3 regions of the Luteibacter sp. TLI7-4A genome follow, and region 1 is predicted to be linked to each of the others. Evidence: predicted binding sites of a transcription regulator. Region 1 holds the regulator's gene; each other region holds the start of a gene.
The links. The regulator sigma-54, encoded in region 1, starts transcription at its own class of promoters, with help from an activator protein. The targets are predictions, from matches to a motif close to TGGCACGNGCNTTGC.
Positions count from the first base shown of each region.

Region 1 (3,276 bases):
CTCTTGCCCGAGGCGGGCTCGCCGGTGATCAGCACGCCGATGGAGAAAACTTCCAGGAACACGCCGTGCAGGGTGACCCGTGGCGCCAGGGTACGGGCCAGGTGGTATTGCAGGTAGGTGAGCAGTTCATGGCCGCGCTTGGTGCTCTGCCACAGCGGCGTGTCCGTTTCCTCGGCCACCTCGCGCAGGTCGGCGGGGATGGACTGTTCCTTGGTGACGATCAGGGCGGCGGGCTGGTAGGCGGCGATCTTGTGGATGACTTCCCAGCGCTGGCGCGAATCGAGCCCGTCGAGGAAGTTGAGTTCCTCGGTACCGATGATCTGCACCTTGTTGGGGTAGATCACATTGAGGTAGCCGACCAGCGAGGGACGCCGGCTCTGCTTGGCGTTGGGCTCGAGCACGCGTGATTCCCCACGCATGCCGGCGGCCCAGCGCAAGGCCATGCGCTCGTGTACCCCGTCGAAGAGTTGTCTGGCGGTAAGCCGGTCCACGCTTTGGGTCCCTTGAAGAGAAAAGCCGGCACGCGGGCGGCCGGCTTGCTCGTATATTGTGCCACAAGGGTTGGGAGCGGCCGGCCGTGAGGGGGCTTGTTGTGCCTTTGAAGGTGGGAAGCGGCCTGGGCCGCGATGGGGCTTGCGGCAAGGCTGTTCGCGCGCCAGCGCGCTTTCCCACCCGCCAGCGCGCTTCCCACCCGGGGAATCGGACCTCAGCTGCTGGCGACGCGTCCGTCACGGACCTCGTGATTGTGGTGGTCTTTCAGTTTTTCCTTGTGCTTCTTCAGCTGGTCGGCCAGCTTGGCGATCATCGCGTCGATCGCCGTGTACATCGTGTCGTTCTTGTTGTCGTCTTCGAGGCGGGCAATACCGTCGGCGTGCAGGCGCGTACCCGCGCAATGCAGGGTGCCGCCGGCCTTGTGCTCGTTCTTGTCGACGGAAAGGACCACGTCGAGGGCTTTGATGTTGTCGAAAAGGCGTTCGAAGCGGCCGACTTGCTGTTCCACGCGCTCACGCAGGGCGGGGGTGATATGGATGTGCTGGCCGCTGATCTGGATTTGCATTGACGCCTCCTTCTTGCTGAGGGTGTCGCCTTGTGGCGACGAGATCGGAACGGCGAGGTGCCGTTCCTCTAGCCTTGAACCTATGGGACCGTAGACCTCCGATGGGGTTCCGTTCGCGTCAACTGGCGCGGACGCGTTCGCTGGAACTCGGGATGCGCATGGCTTCGCGGTACTTGGCCACCGTACGTCGTGCCACCTGAATACCGCGTCGATGCAGTTCCTCCGCCAGTGCCTGGTCGGACAGGGGCCGACGCGCGTCCTCGGCCATGATGAGCTTGCGCAGCATGGCCTGGATCGCGGTGGCGGACGCGGTGCCACCGTCCTCGGTGGCCACGCCGCTGGAGAAGAAATGTTTCAATTCGAAGGTGCCACGCGGCGTATGCATGTATTTGCGCGTGGTCACCCGGGAGATCGTGGACTCGTGCATGCCCACTTCCTCGGCCACTTCGCGCAATACCAGCGGGTGCATGGCCTCGGGGCCGTAGTCGAGGAACGCGCTTTGCCGACGGACGATCACATCGGCCACCTTCTGCAAGGTCTCGGCCCTGGACTGCAGGCTCTTGAGCAGCCAGCGTGCTTCCTGCAGCTGCCCCTTCATCCAGGTGGCGTCGTCGCCTCGGGCCCGCGCGATGAGGTTGCAATAGTGCTGGTTGAGACCCAGCCGGGGCTGGGAGTCGGGATTGAGGCTGACCTGCCAGCGCCCGTTCTCGCGTCGGGCGTAGACGTCGGGTGCCACGTATTCGACGGGCGTGGCATCCAGCGCGGCGCCGGGACGGGGGTCGAGGCTGCGTATGAGGCTCGCCGCGGCGGCCACGTGGGCCTCGGGTGCCTTGAGCCGACGGGCGATCTTGGCGGTGTCGTTGCGCGCCAGCAGTTCCAGTTCCTCGTTCACGATGCGGATCGCGAGTTCGCGATGCGGGGTGTCGAGCGAGAACTGGGAAAGCTGGCAGAACAGGCAGTCGCGCAGGTCGAGGCTGGCGATACCCGTGGGATCGAAACGTTGCACGCGCTGGCGAACGGCCTCGATCTCCCCGGCGGTCGCATGCAACTCGGCGGGCAAGGCGGCTTCCACCGCTTCCACGCCGTCATGCAGGTAACCGTCCTCATCGAGCGCGTGGATGATCGCGGTGGCGATGGCGTGGTCGCGGGGCGAGAACTGCGACAGGTTGAGCTGCCACTCCAGGTGTTGCTGGAGGCTTTCCGGCGCGGCGTTCTGCGGCTCGAAACCATCCTCGTCGAGACCGCCGCTGCGGGAAGATGCACCGGCGTAGTCGCCGGCCTCGCCGTGGAACCGGTCATCGTCCCATTCCGGCGCGAGTTCCTCCGACGGCGTGACGGTGGATTCCTCGTCCTCCTTCGACGCCTTGACCGGGATGTCTTCTCGCGAGGGGAATTCCGGAGCCTCATAGCCGTCTTCCGCGGCCGGCTCCGTTTCGGACTCGGCGTCTTCCGCGAACTCGAGCAAGGGGTTGCTTTCCGCGATCTGGCGGAGTTCGGCCTCGAGCTCAAGCTGTGACAGTTGCAGAAGGCGGATGGCCTGCTGCAACTGCGGCGTCAGCGTGAGCTGCTGATGGAGGCGAAACTGGAGTCCGGGTTTCATGCCTGCGACGCTTGGGGTTCCCGATCCATCGTAACCCCTTACGGGCCCCGCAAACCAGCGGCGCGCGGAGACGGCTTCGCGAAGGGAAGACGGGCGCCGTCAGATTCGGAATTCACGGCCCAGATACACTTCCCGTACCTTTTCATCGGCGAGGATGTGCTGAGGCGTGCCGCGGGAAAGTACCTCTCCGTCGTTCAGGATGTACGCGCGGTCACAGATGCCGAGGGTCTCGCGCACATTGTGATCGGTGATCAGCACGCCGATCCCGCGCTCCTTCAGGTGGCGGACGATGCGCTGGATCTCGCCCACCGAGATGGGATCGACGCCCGCGAACGGTTCGTCGAGCAGCATGTAGCGGGGACGCGCGGCGAGGGCGCGGGCGATCTCCACGCGGCGGCGTTCGCCGCCGGACAGGCTGATGCCTTTTTGCTCGGCGATATGCGAGATCTTCAACTCGTCCAGCAGGCTCTCCAACTCGTCCTCGCGCTGCTTCTGGGTCATGCCTTCACGCAATTCCAGCACGGCCAGGATGTTGTCCGACACGCTGAGTCGCCGGAACACCGAGGCCTCCTGCGGGAGATAGCCGATACCCAGCTTGGCGCGGGCATGCATCGGCAGT
Region 1 covers NZ_JBPGWO010000001.1:2,495,764-2,499,039, reverse strand. The annotation lists gene hprK (HPr(Ser) kinase/phosphatase) at 1-491, opposite strand, end outside; gene hpf (ribosome hibernation-promoting factor, HPF/YfiA family) at 707-1,057, opposite strand; gene ACR9Y6_RS11035 (RNA polymerase factor sigma-54) at 1,176-2,657, opposite strand; gene lptB (LPS export ABC transporter ATP-binding protein) at 2,757-3,276, opposite strand, start outside.

Region 2 (3,276 bases), 860 kb from region 1:
AGTGGCGCTTGCCCACGGCGTTGGAACTGGCGGCGCTGGTCCTGGTGGTCATGAGCGTCGTCTCGTGCCTCGCGGCCCATCACAGGCCCGCGGACGTTCGACGGTATCCGAATCGATCGATTCAAGCGCTCCCGCGAGACGGGAGCGCTTGACGATCGATCAACGCGATATCGATCGCAGGATCAGATCGCGTAGTACATCTGGAACTCGAGCGGGTGCGTGCTCGCGCGATAACGCGTCACTTCCTGCATCTTCAGCGCGATGTAGCCATCGATGAAGTCGTCGGTGAACACGCCACCGGCCTTCAGGAAGTCGCGATCCTTGTCGAGGGCGACGAGCGCCTCGTCGAGGCTGGCGCAGACCTGCGGGATCTTCTTCTCTTCTTCCGGCGGCAGGTCGTAGAGATCCTTGTCGGCCGGCGCGCCCGGGTCGATCTTGTTCAGGATGCCGTCGAGGCCAGCCATCATCAGCACGGTGAAGGTCAGGTAGCCCGACTGCATCGGATCCGGGAAACGGATCTCGATACGACGCCCCTTCGGGCTCGACACGTACGGAATACGGCAGGAAGCCGAGCGGTTGCGTGCCGAGTAGGCCAGCATCACCGGAGCCTCGAAGCCCGGGACCAGGCGCTTGTAACTGTTCGTGGTGGAGTTGGCGAAGGCATTGATCGCCTTGGCATGCTTGAAGATGCCGCCGATATACCACAGCGCCGTCTGCGAGAGGCCACCGTAGAGGTCGCCCGCGAACAGGTTCTCGCCGTTCTTCGACAGCGACTGGTGCACGTGCATGCCCGAGCCGTTGTCGCCGACGATCGGCTTCGGCATGAAGGTGACGGTCTTGCCGGCCTGGTGGGCGACGTTCTTGATGACGTACTTCATCGTCATCAGTTCGTCGGCCTTCTTCACCAGGGTGTTGAAGCGGGTGCCGATCTCGCACTGGCCGGCGTTGGCCACTTCGTGGTGGTGCACTTCGACCACCTGGCCCAGCGACTCCAGCACCTTGCACATGTCGGCGCGCAGGTCACCCAGGCTGTCCACGGGGCTGACCGGGAAATAGCCGCCCTTCACGCCCGGGCGATGGCCGGTATTGGTACCGTCGTACTTGTAGCGCGAGGACCAGGCGGCTTCTTCCGAGCCGATCTCGTAGAACACGCGGCCCATGTCGTTCTGCCAGCGCACCGAGTCGAAGATGAAGAACTCGGGCTCCGGGCCGAAGAACGCCGTGTCGGCGATGCCGGTGGACTTAAGGAAGGCTTCGGCGCGCTTGGCGATGGAACGCGGATCGCGGCCGTAGGCCTGCATGGTGCTCGGTTCGAGCACATCGCAATGCATGATCAGCTGCTTGTGGGCGCTGAACGGGTCGAGGTGCGCCGTTTCCGGGTCCGGCATGAGGACCATGTCCGACTCGTTGATGCCCTTCCAGCCGGCGATCGACGAACCGTCGAACATCTTGCCGTCTTCGAAGGTGCCCTCGTCGATGGCATGGGCAGGGAACGTGACATGGTGGTGCTTGCCGAGGATGTCGGCGAAGCGCAGGTCGACGAACTCGATTTCCTCGTCCTGGATCAGGTTCAGCACTTTGGAAGCGGCGGACATACAAACCTCGAATGGGTATGGGGCGGAGTGCGTTTAGCAATCGCTATGCCAGCGTTTCCGCCATCGACGGACCGGCCTGGGACAAGCCCCGGCATCATAGAACGGGCGCGGGCCCCGTGTGCAAATGCACCAGATTGGTGCGTCTACTGTCCCAATGCACCGTTCTGGCCGCCTTTCAGCGTTTTTCGCGACGACCGGCCCTCATCGTTTACCCTGCGTCGCGGCTTGGGCCGCTTCCCATCACGCTGCTTCCCATCCCCAGGCGGCGGCGCATCTTCATTTCGGGTAATGGCATGACGAACGAACACGATGACGACACCCTCGACACCGGGCGACGCCGCCTGCTCGGGGGCATGGCCACCACGGGCGCGTTGCTTGCGCTGGGTGGGCTGCAGGAGGCCGTCGCCGACGGCAGGACTCCCACGGCACGGCCCGGTGGAAAGGACCTGGATGCCCTCCTCGACAAGCACATCCAGACCGTCGTGGTGATCTATGCGGAGAACCGCAGTTTCAACAACCTGTTCGGCGACTTCCCGGGCTTGCAGCAACCACTGAGCGCGGTGCCCCAGGAGCGGTACATCCAACGCGATCGCGACGGAACCGTCTTCAAGACGCTTCCGCCGATCTGGGGTGGCATGGTGCCCCATGAACAGGTCGTCGATCACAAGAGCTACAAGATCGTCGAGAAAGATATCGCCGGCTTGCCCAATGCACCCTGGGCCTTGCATACGGGCGACGGCACGCCGCTGCCGCATGGCCTGGTCACGCGCGACCTCGTGCATGCCTTCTACAACAACCAGCTGCAGATCAACGGCGGCAAGAACGACGGCTTCGTGGCCTGGGGCGACAACGGCGCGCTCACCATGGGCTACTACGCCAGCACGCCGGTGCACCTGCGCCTCTGGCGCCTCGCCGAGCAGTTCACCCTCTGCGACAACTTCTTCATGGGCGCGTTCGGCGGCTCCTTCCTCAACCACCAGTACCTCGTGGCCGCGCAGCCGCCTTTCTATCCCGATGCCGACAAGAGTCCCGCACAGTTCAACATCGCGGTGACCGAAAGCGGCGACCCCAAGGATCACCGCCTGAAGATGGCCGAGGATTCGCCGGCCAGCGCCATGCAGGGCAAACCGAAGTTCGCACACCACAATTCGCTGACGCCGGATTTCTGGGCCGTGAACACCATGGGTCCGCCCTACTCGCCCGGCTTCAACGTGGACCGCAAGAATCCCCTGCTGACCGATGCGACCAGTGCGAATACGCTGCCGCCGCAAACGCACAGGCACATCGGCGACCTGCTGTCGGACAAGGGTGTCGACTGGGCGTGGTACGCGGGTGGCTTCCAGGCCGCGCTCGATGGCAAGGGCGATGGAACGGATGGCGCCTTTCCGCAGACGCCGAACTTCCAGGCCCATCACCAGCCGTTGAATTACTTCGTTTCCCTCGCTCCTGGCAGCGAGGCGCGCAAGCGGCACCTGCGTGACGGCGGCTTGGGCGAGACATCCGCGACCAACCGCTTCCTTGCCGACGTGGACGCGGGCAAGCTACCGGCGGTGACGTTCTACAAGCCGCAAGGCAACCTCAACATGCACGCGGGTTACTCCGACGTGGAAGCGGGCGACCGTCACATCGCCAACGTGGTCCACCACCTGCGCAAGAGCGCGCAATGGAAGAACATGCTGGT
Region 2 covers NZ_JBPGWO010000001.1:3,352,413-3,355,688, forward strand. The annotation lists gene ACR9Y6_RS14750 (DMT family transporter) at 1-152, shown strand, start outside; gene glnA (type I glutamate--ammonia ligase) at 183-1,595, opposite strand; gene acpA (acid phosphatase) at 1,889-3,276, shown strand, end outside.
Region 2: a site for sigma-54 is predicted at 1,632-1,646, ahead of glnA (type I glutamate--ammonia ligase). Genes of this name have one in related genera too.

Region 3 (3,276 bases), 200 kb from region 1:
AGCCCGTCGTCGACCTGGCTACCGAGCGGGCCGAGGACGCCACGCGCGCACTGGCCGTGCAGCAGCACGCGCTCGCCGATGCGGAGCGCCAGTTGACGGAACTGCGTCGCTACAGGAACGAGTACGCCGAGATGCCCGATGGCATCGGCGTGAGCGCCTTGCTCAACCGGCAGCAATTCCTGCAGAAGATCGACATGGCCATCGTGCAGCAACTGGGTGAGGTGCAGCGCCGTGAACGCGCGCTCGAACGGGCGCGCCTGGATTGGACCGAGGCGCGTGGCCGTGCCAAGGCACTGGATTCGGTCACCACGAAATATCGCGAGCAGGAACGCAAGACGCAGGACCGCCGCGAGCAGGAACAGGCCGACGAACGCTCGCAATATCGACGCCAGCCACGTCCATCCACGCCGACCGATGTGAACGAGTAATCCGTATGAACAACGCCACGCTCACCCTCAACGTTTCCCGTCCCGCCGCCCCGGCCGTTCCACCGGCAGCCGGCCGTGACGCGGACGGTACGCCCCCGTCGAAGCGCTTCGATGCCGCGCTGGACGCCGCGCACGCCGGCGCGCGCGATTCGCACAAGCAGGCGAAGGAACCCGCGGCAAGTGACGATGCCGCACCGGTGGCGAAGGCCGCCACCGCGAAGGACGCCATGCGCGACACGGATGAACCGCCGGCGAAGAAGGACGACAAGCCCGCGGACGACGTGTCGATCGCCGCCACCATGCTGTCGCTGATCGGCGTGCCGCCGAAGGTGACCGACGTGGCGACGAAGGCGCTCGGTACGCTGAAGGATGGAGCGGCCGTCGCTGGCGAGGCGCTCGGTTCGGCCGCCGCATTGGCCGGTGCCTTGCCGGGAACGGAAGCGGCGATGGATGAAGCGGCCGCGCTGAAGGACGGCGCCCAGGCTCCGCTCGGTGCCGCCGCTCCGGCGGGCTCCTTCGGTGGCGGCGTGGCCGCCGCCATCGCCTCGCCGTTCGCTTCGCTGCTGGCGGCATCGGGCGATGCTCCGGCGGTGAAGGACGATGCTTCGCCGGGCTCCGATGCCGTCAGTCCCATGCCCCTCGCACATGCGCAAGGACTCGACCAGGGCGGCATGCCCGCCGTGCAGGTGCAGGCCACGCAGCAGGCCACCTCGCCGCAGTTCGCCCAGGAACTCGGCGAGCAGATCGCATGGATGGGCTCCGGTCAGGTCAAGGAGGCCCGGATCAAGCTTCACCCGGAAGAACTCGGCAGCATGGATGTACGTGTCAGCCTGGAGGGCGGCAAGGTCAACGTCGCGATCCTGGCGCAGCACCCGGCGGCGGTACACGCTGTCCAGCAGACACTGTCGCAGTTGGACAGCATGCTCGCCCATCACGGTCTTTCGCTGGGACAGGCCAATGTCGGCCAGCGCCAGGCGGAACACGGTGGCGAGAACGGGGGGCAGGGCACGGCGGGTCAGGCCAACGACACCGAGGCGATCGGTGTCGCCGCCACGGCGGTCACCTCGCGCGTTTCCCGCGGACTGGTCGATGAAGTCGCCTGACGCGCTGTCGACGTAAAGCCGACGAGCGTCAAATTGTCGACCTGATTATGAGGGGCGCCGCCCGGCGAATCGCACCACGGCGCCCTGTATCGGTTTGAAAGACGGCTCGTCCGGATGGCACGCCGTTTGCAACACCCGCATCATTGACGGTACGTCCCAGGGCGTCATCGTCACAGCATTCCGTATCGAGAGGTTTTTCACGCATGGCCGCAGCACCGAAAGAAGCCGAAGGGACTCCCAGCAAAAAGAAGAAGGGCAGCCTGCTCCTCATCGGCGCGCTCGTCGTCCTGGCCGCCGGTGGCGCCGGTGGCTGGTTCATGCTGAAAGGCGGCCATGGCAAGCCGGGTGAAGATGCCGCCGAGGCGGCCAGGTCGAAGCCGGCGGTCTATCTCCAGCTCGATCCCGCCTTCGTGGTCAACTTCCAGGACGAGGCGGCGCTGCGTTTCCTCCAGGTGGGCGTGAATGTGATGTCGCACGATCCGGAAGCGATCGCCGCCGCCAGGCAGGCCGACCCGGAGATCCGCAACGCGTTGCTGATGCTGTTCTCGGCCCAGGACATGAAGTCGCTGTCCGACGTGAAGGGCAAGCAGAAGCTCCAGGCCGCCGCACTGGCCGAGATCCAGCGCGTGCTGAAGGAAAAGATCGGGCGCCCGGGCGTGGACGCGGTCTATTTCACCAGCTTCATCATGCAGTGATGGGAACCTCGCGGCCATGACGGACATCCTTACCCAGGACGAAATCGATGCCCTCCTGGCGGGCGTGGAAGGCGGCGCGGTCGAGACCGAGGTCGATCTTCCGCCGCCCGGTGGCATCCTCGACTACGATTTCACCCAGCAGGATCGCATCGTCCGCGGTCGCCTGCCCACGCTGGAAATGGTCAACGACCGTTTCGCCCGCTACTTCCGCGCCAACCTGTTCAACGTGCTGCGCAAGTCGTGCGAAGTGTCGGTCCTTGGCGTGAGGATGACCAAGTTCAACGAGTACGTGCATTCGCTGGCGGTACCGAGCAACCTCAACCTCATTCGCATCAAGCCCCTGCGTGGCACCGCCCTGATGGTGTTCGAGCCGCGCCTGGTCTTCACCGTCATCGACAATTTCTTCGGCGGTGACGGCCGCTACCACGCCCGCATCGAGGGTCGCGACTTCACGCCGACCGAGAACCGGGTGATCCAGATCGTGCTCCAGGAGGCATTCGGCGCCATGGCCGAGGCCTGGGCACCGGTATTGAAGATGCACTTCGAGTTCCTGAATTCGGAGATCAACCCGCAGTTCGCCAATATCGTGAGCCCCACCGAGACGGTGGTGGTGTCGCGGTTCCATATCGAACTCGACGGCGGTGGCGGCGAAGTGCACCTGACCCTGCCGTATTCGATGGTCGAGCCGATTCGCGAGCTGCTCGACGCGGGCGTGCAGAGCGACCGCGCCGAACGCGACGACCGCTGGATCCAGAACCTGCACGAGGAACTCCTCGATGCGGAAGTGGAGGTCACCGCCATGCTGGCCGAGGCGCGCCTGACCATCGGCGACTTCCTGCACCTGCGCAAGGGCGACATCATTCCGATCAACCTGCCCGAGACGGCCACGGTGTTCGCCGAGGATGTACCCATCTTCCGTGGCCGCATGGCCAATTCCAGCGGCAACAAGGCGATCCAGTTCGAATCGCTGCTCCGCCGCACGGCCCCCCGTTCGACCACGGTCCCCACCCCGCCAACCACCGAACCGGCCTGACACCGTTGTGGGAGCCG
Region 3 covers NZ_JBPGWO010000001.1:2,299,997-2,303,272, reverse strand. The annotation lists gene fliJ (flagellar export protein FliJ) at 1-428, shown strand, start outside; gene ACR9Y6_RS10125 (flagellar hook-length control protein FliK) at 434-1,531, shown strand; gene ACR9Y6_RS10120 (flagellar basal body-associated FliL family protein) at 1,735-2,226, shown strand; gene fliM (flagellar motor switch protein FliM) at 2,243-3,259, shown strand.
Region 3: a site for sigma-54 is predicted at 1,647-1,661, ahead of ACR9Y6_RS10120 (flagellar basal body-associated FliL family protein). Genes of this name have one in related genera too.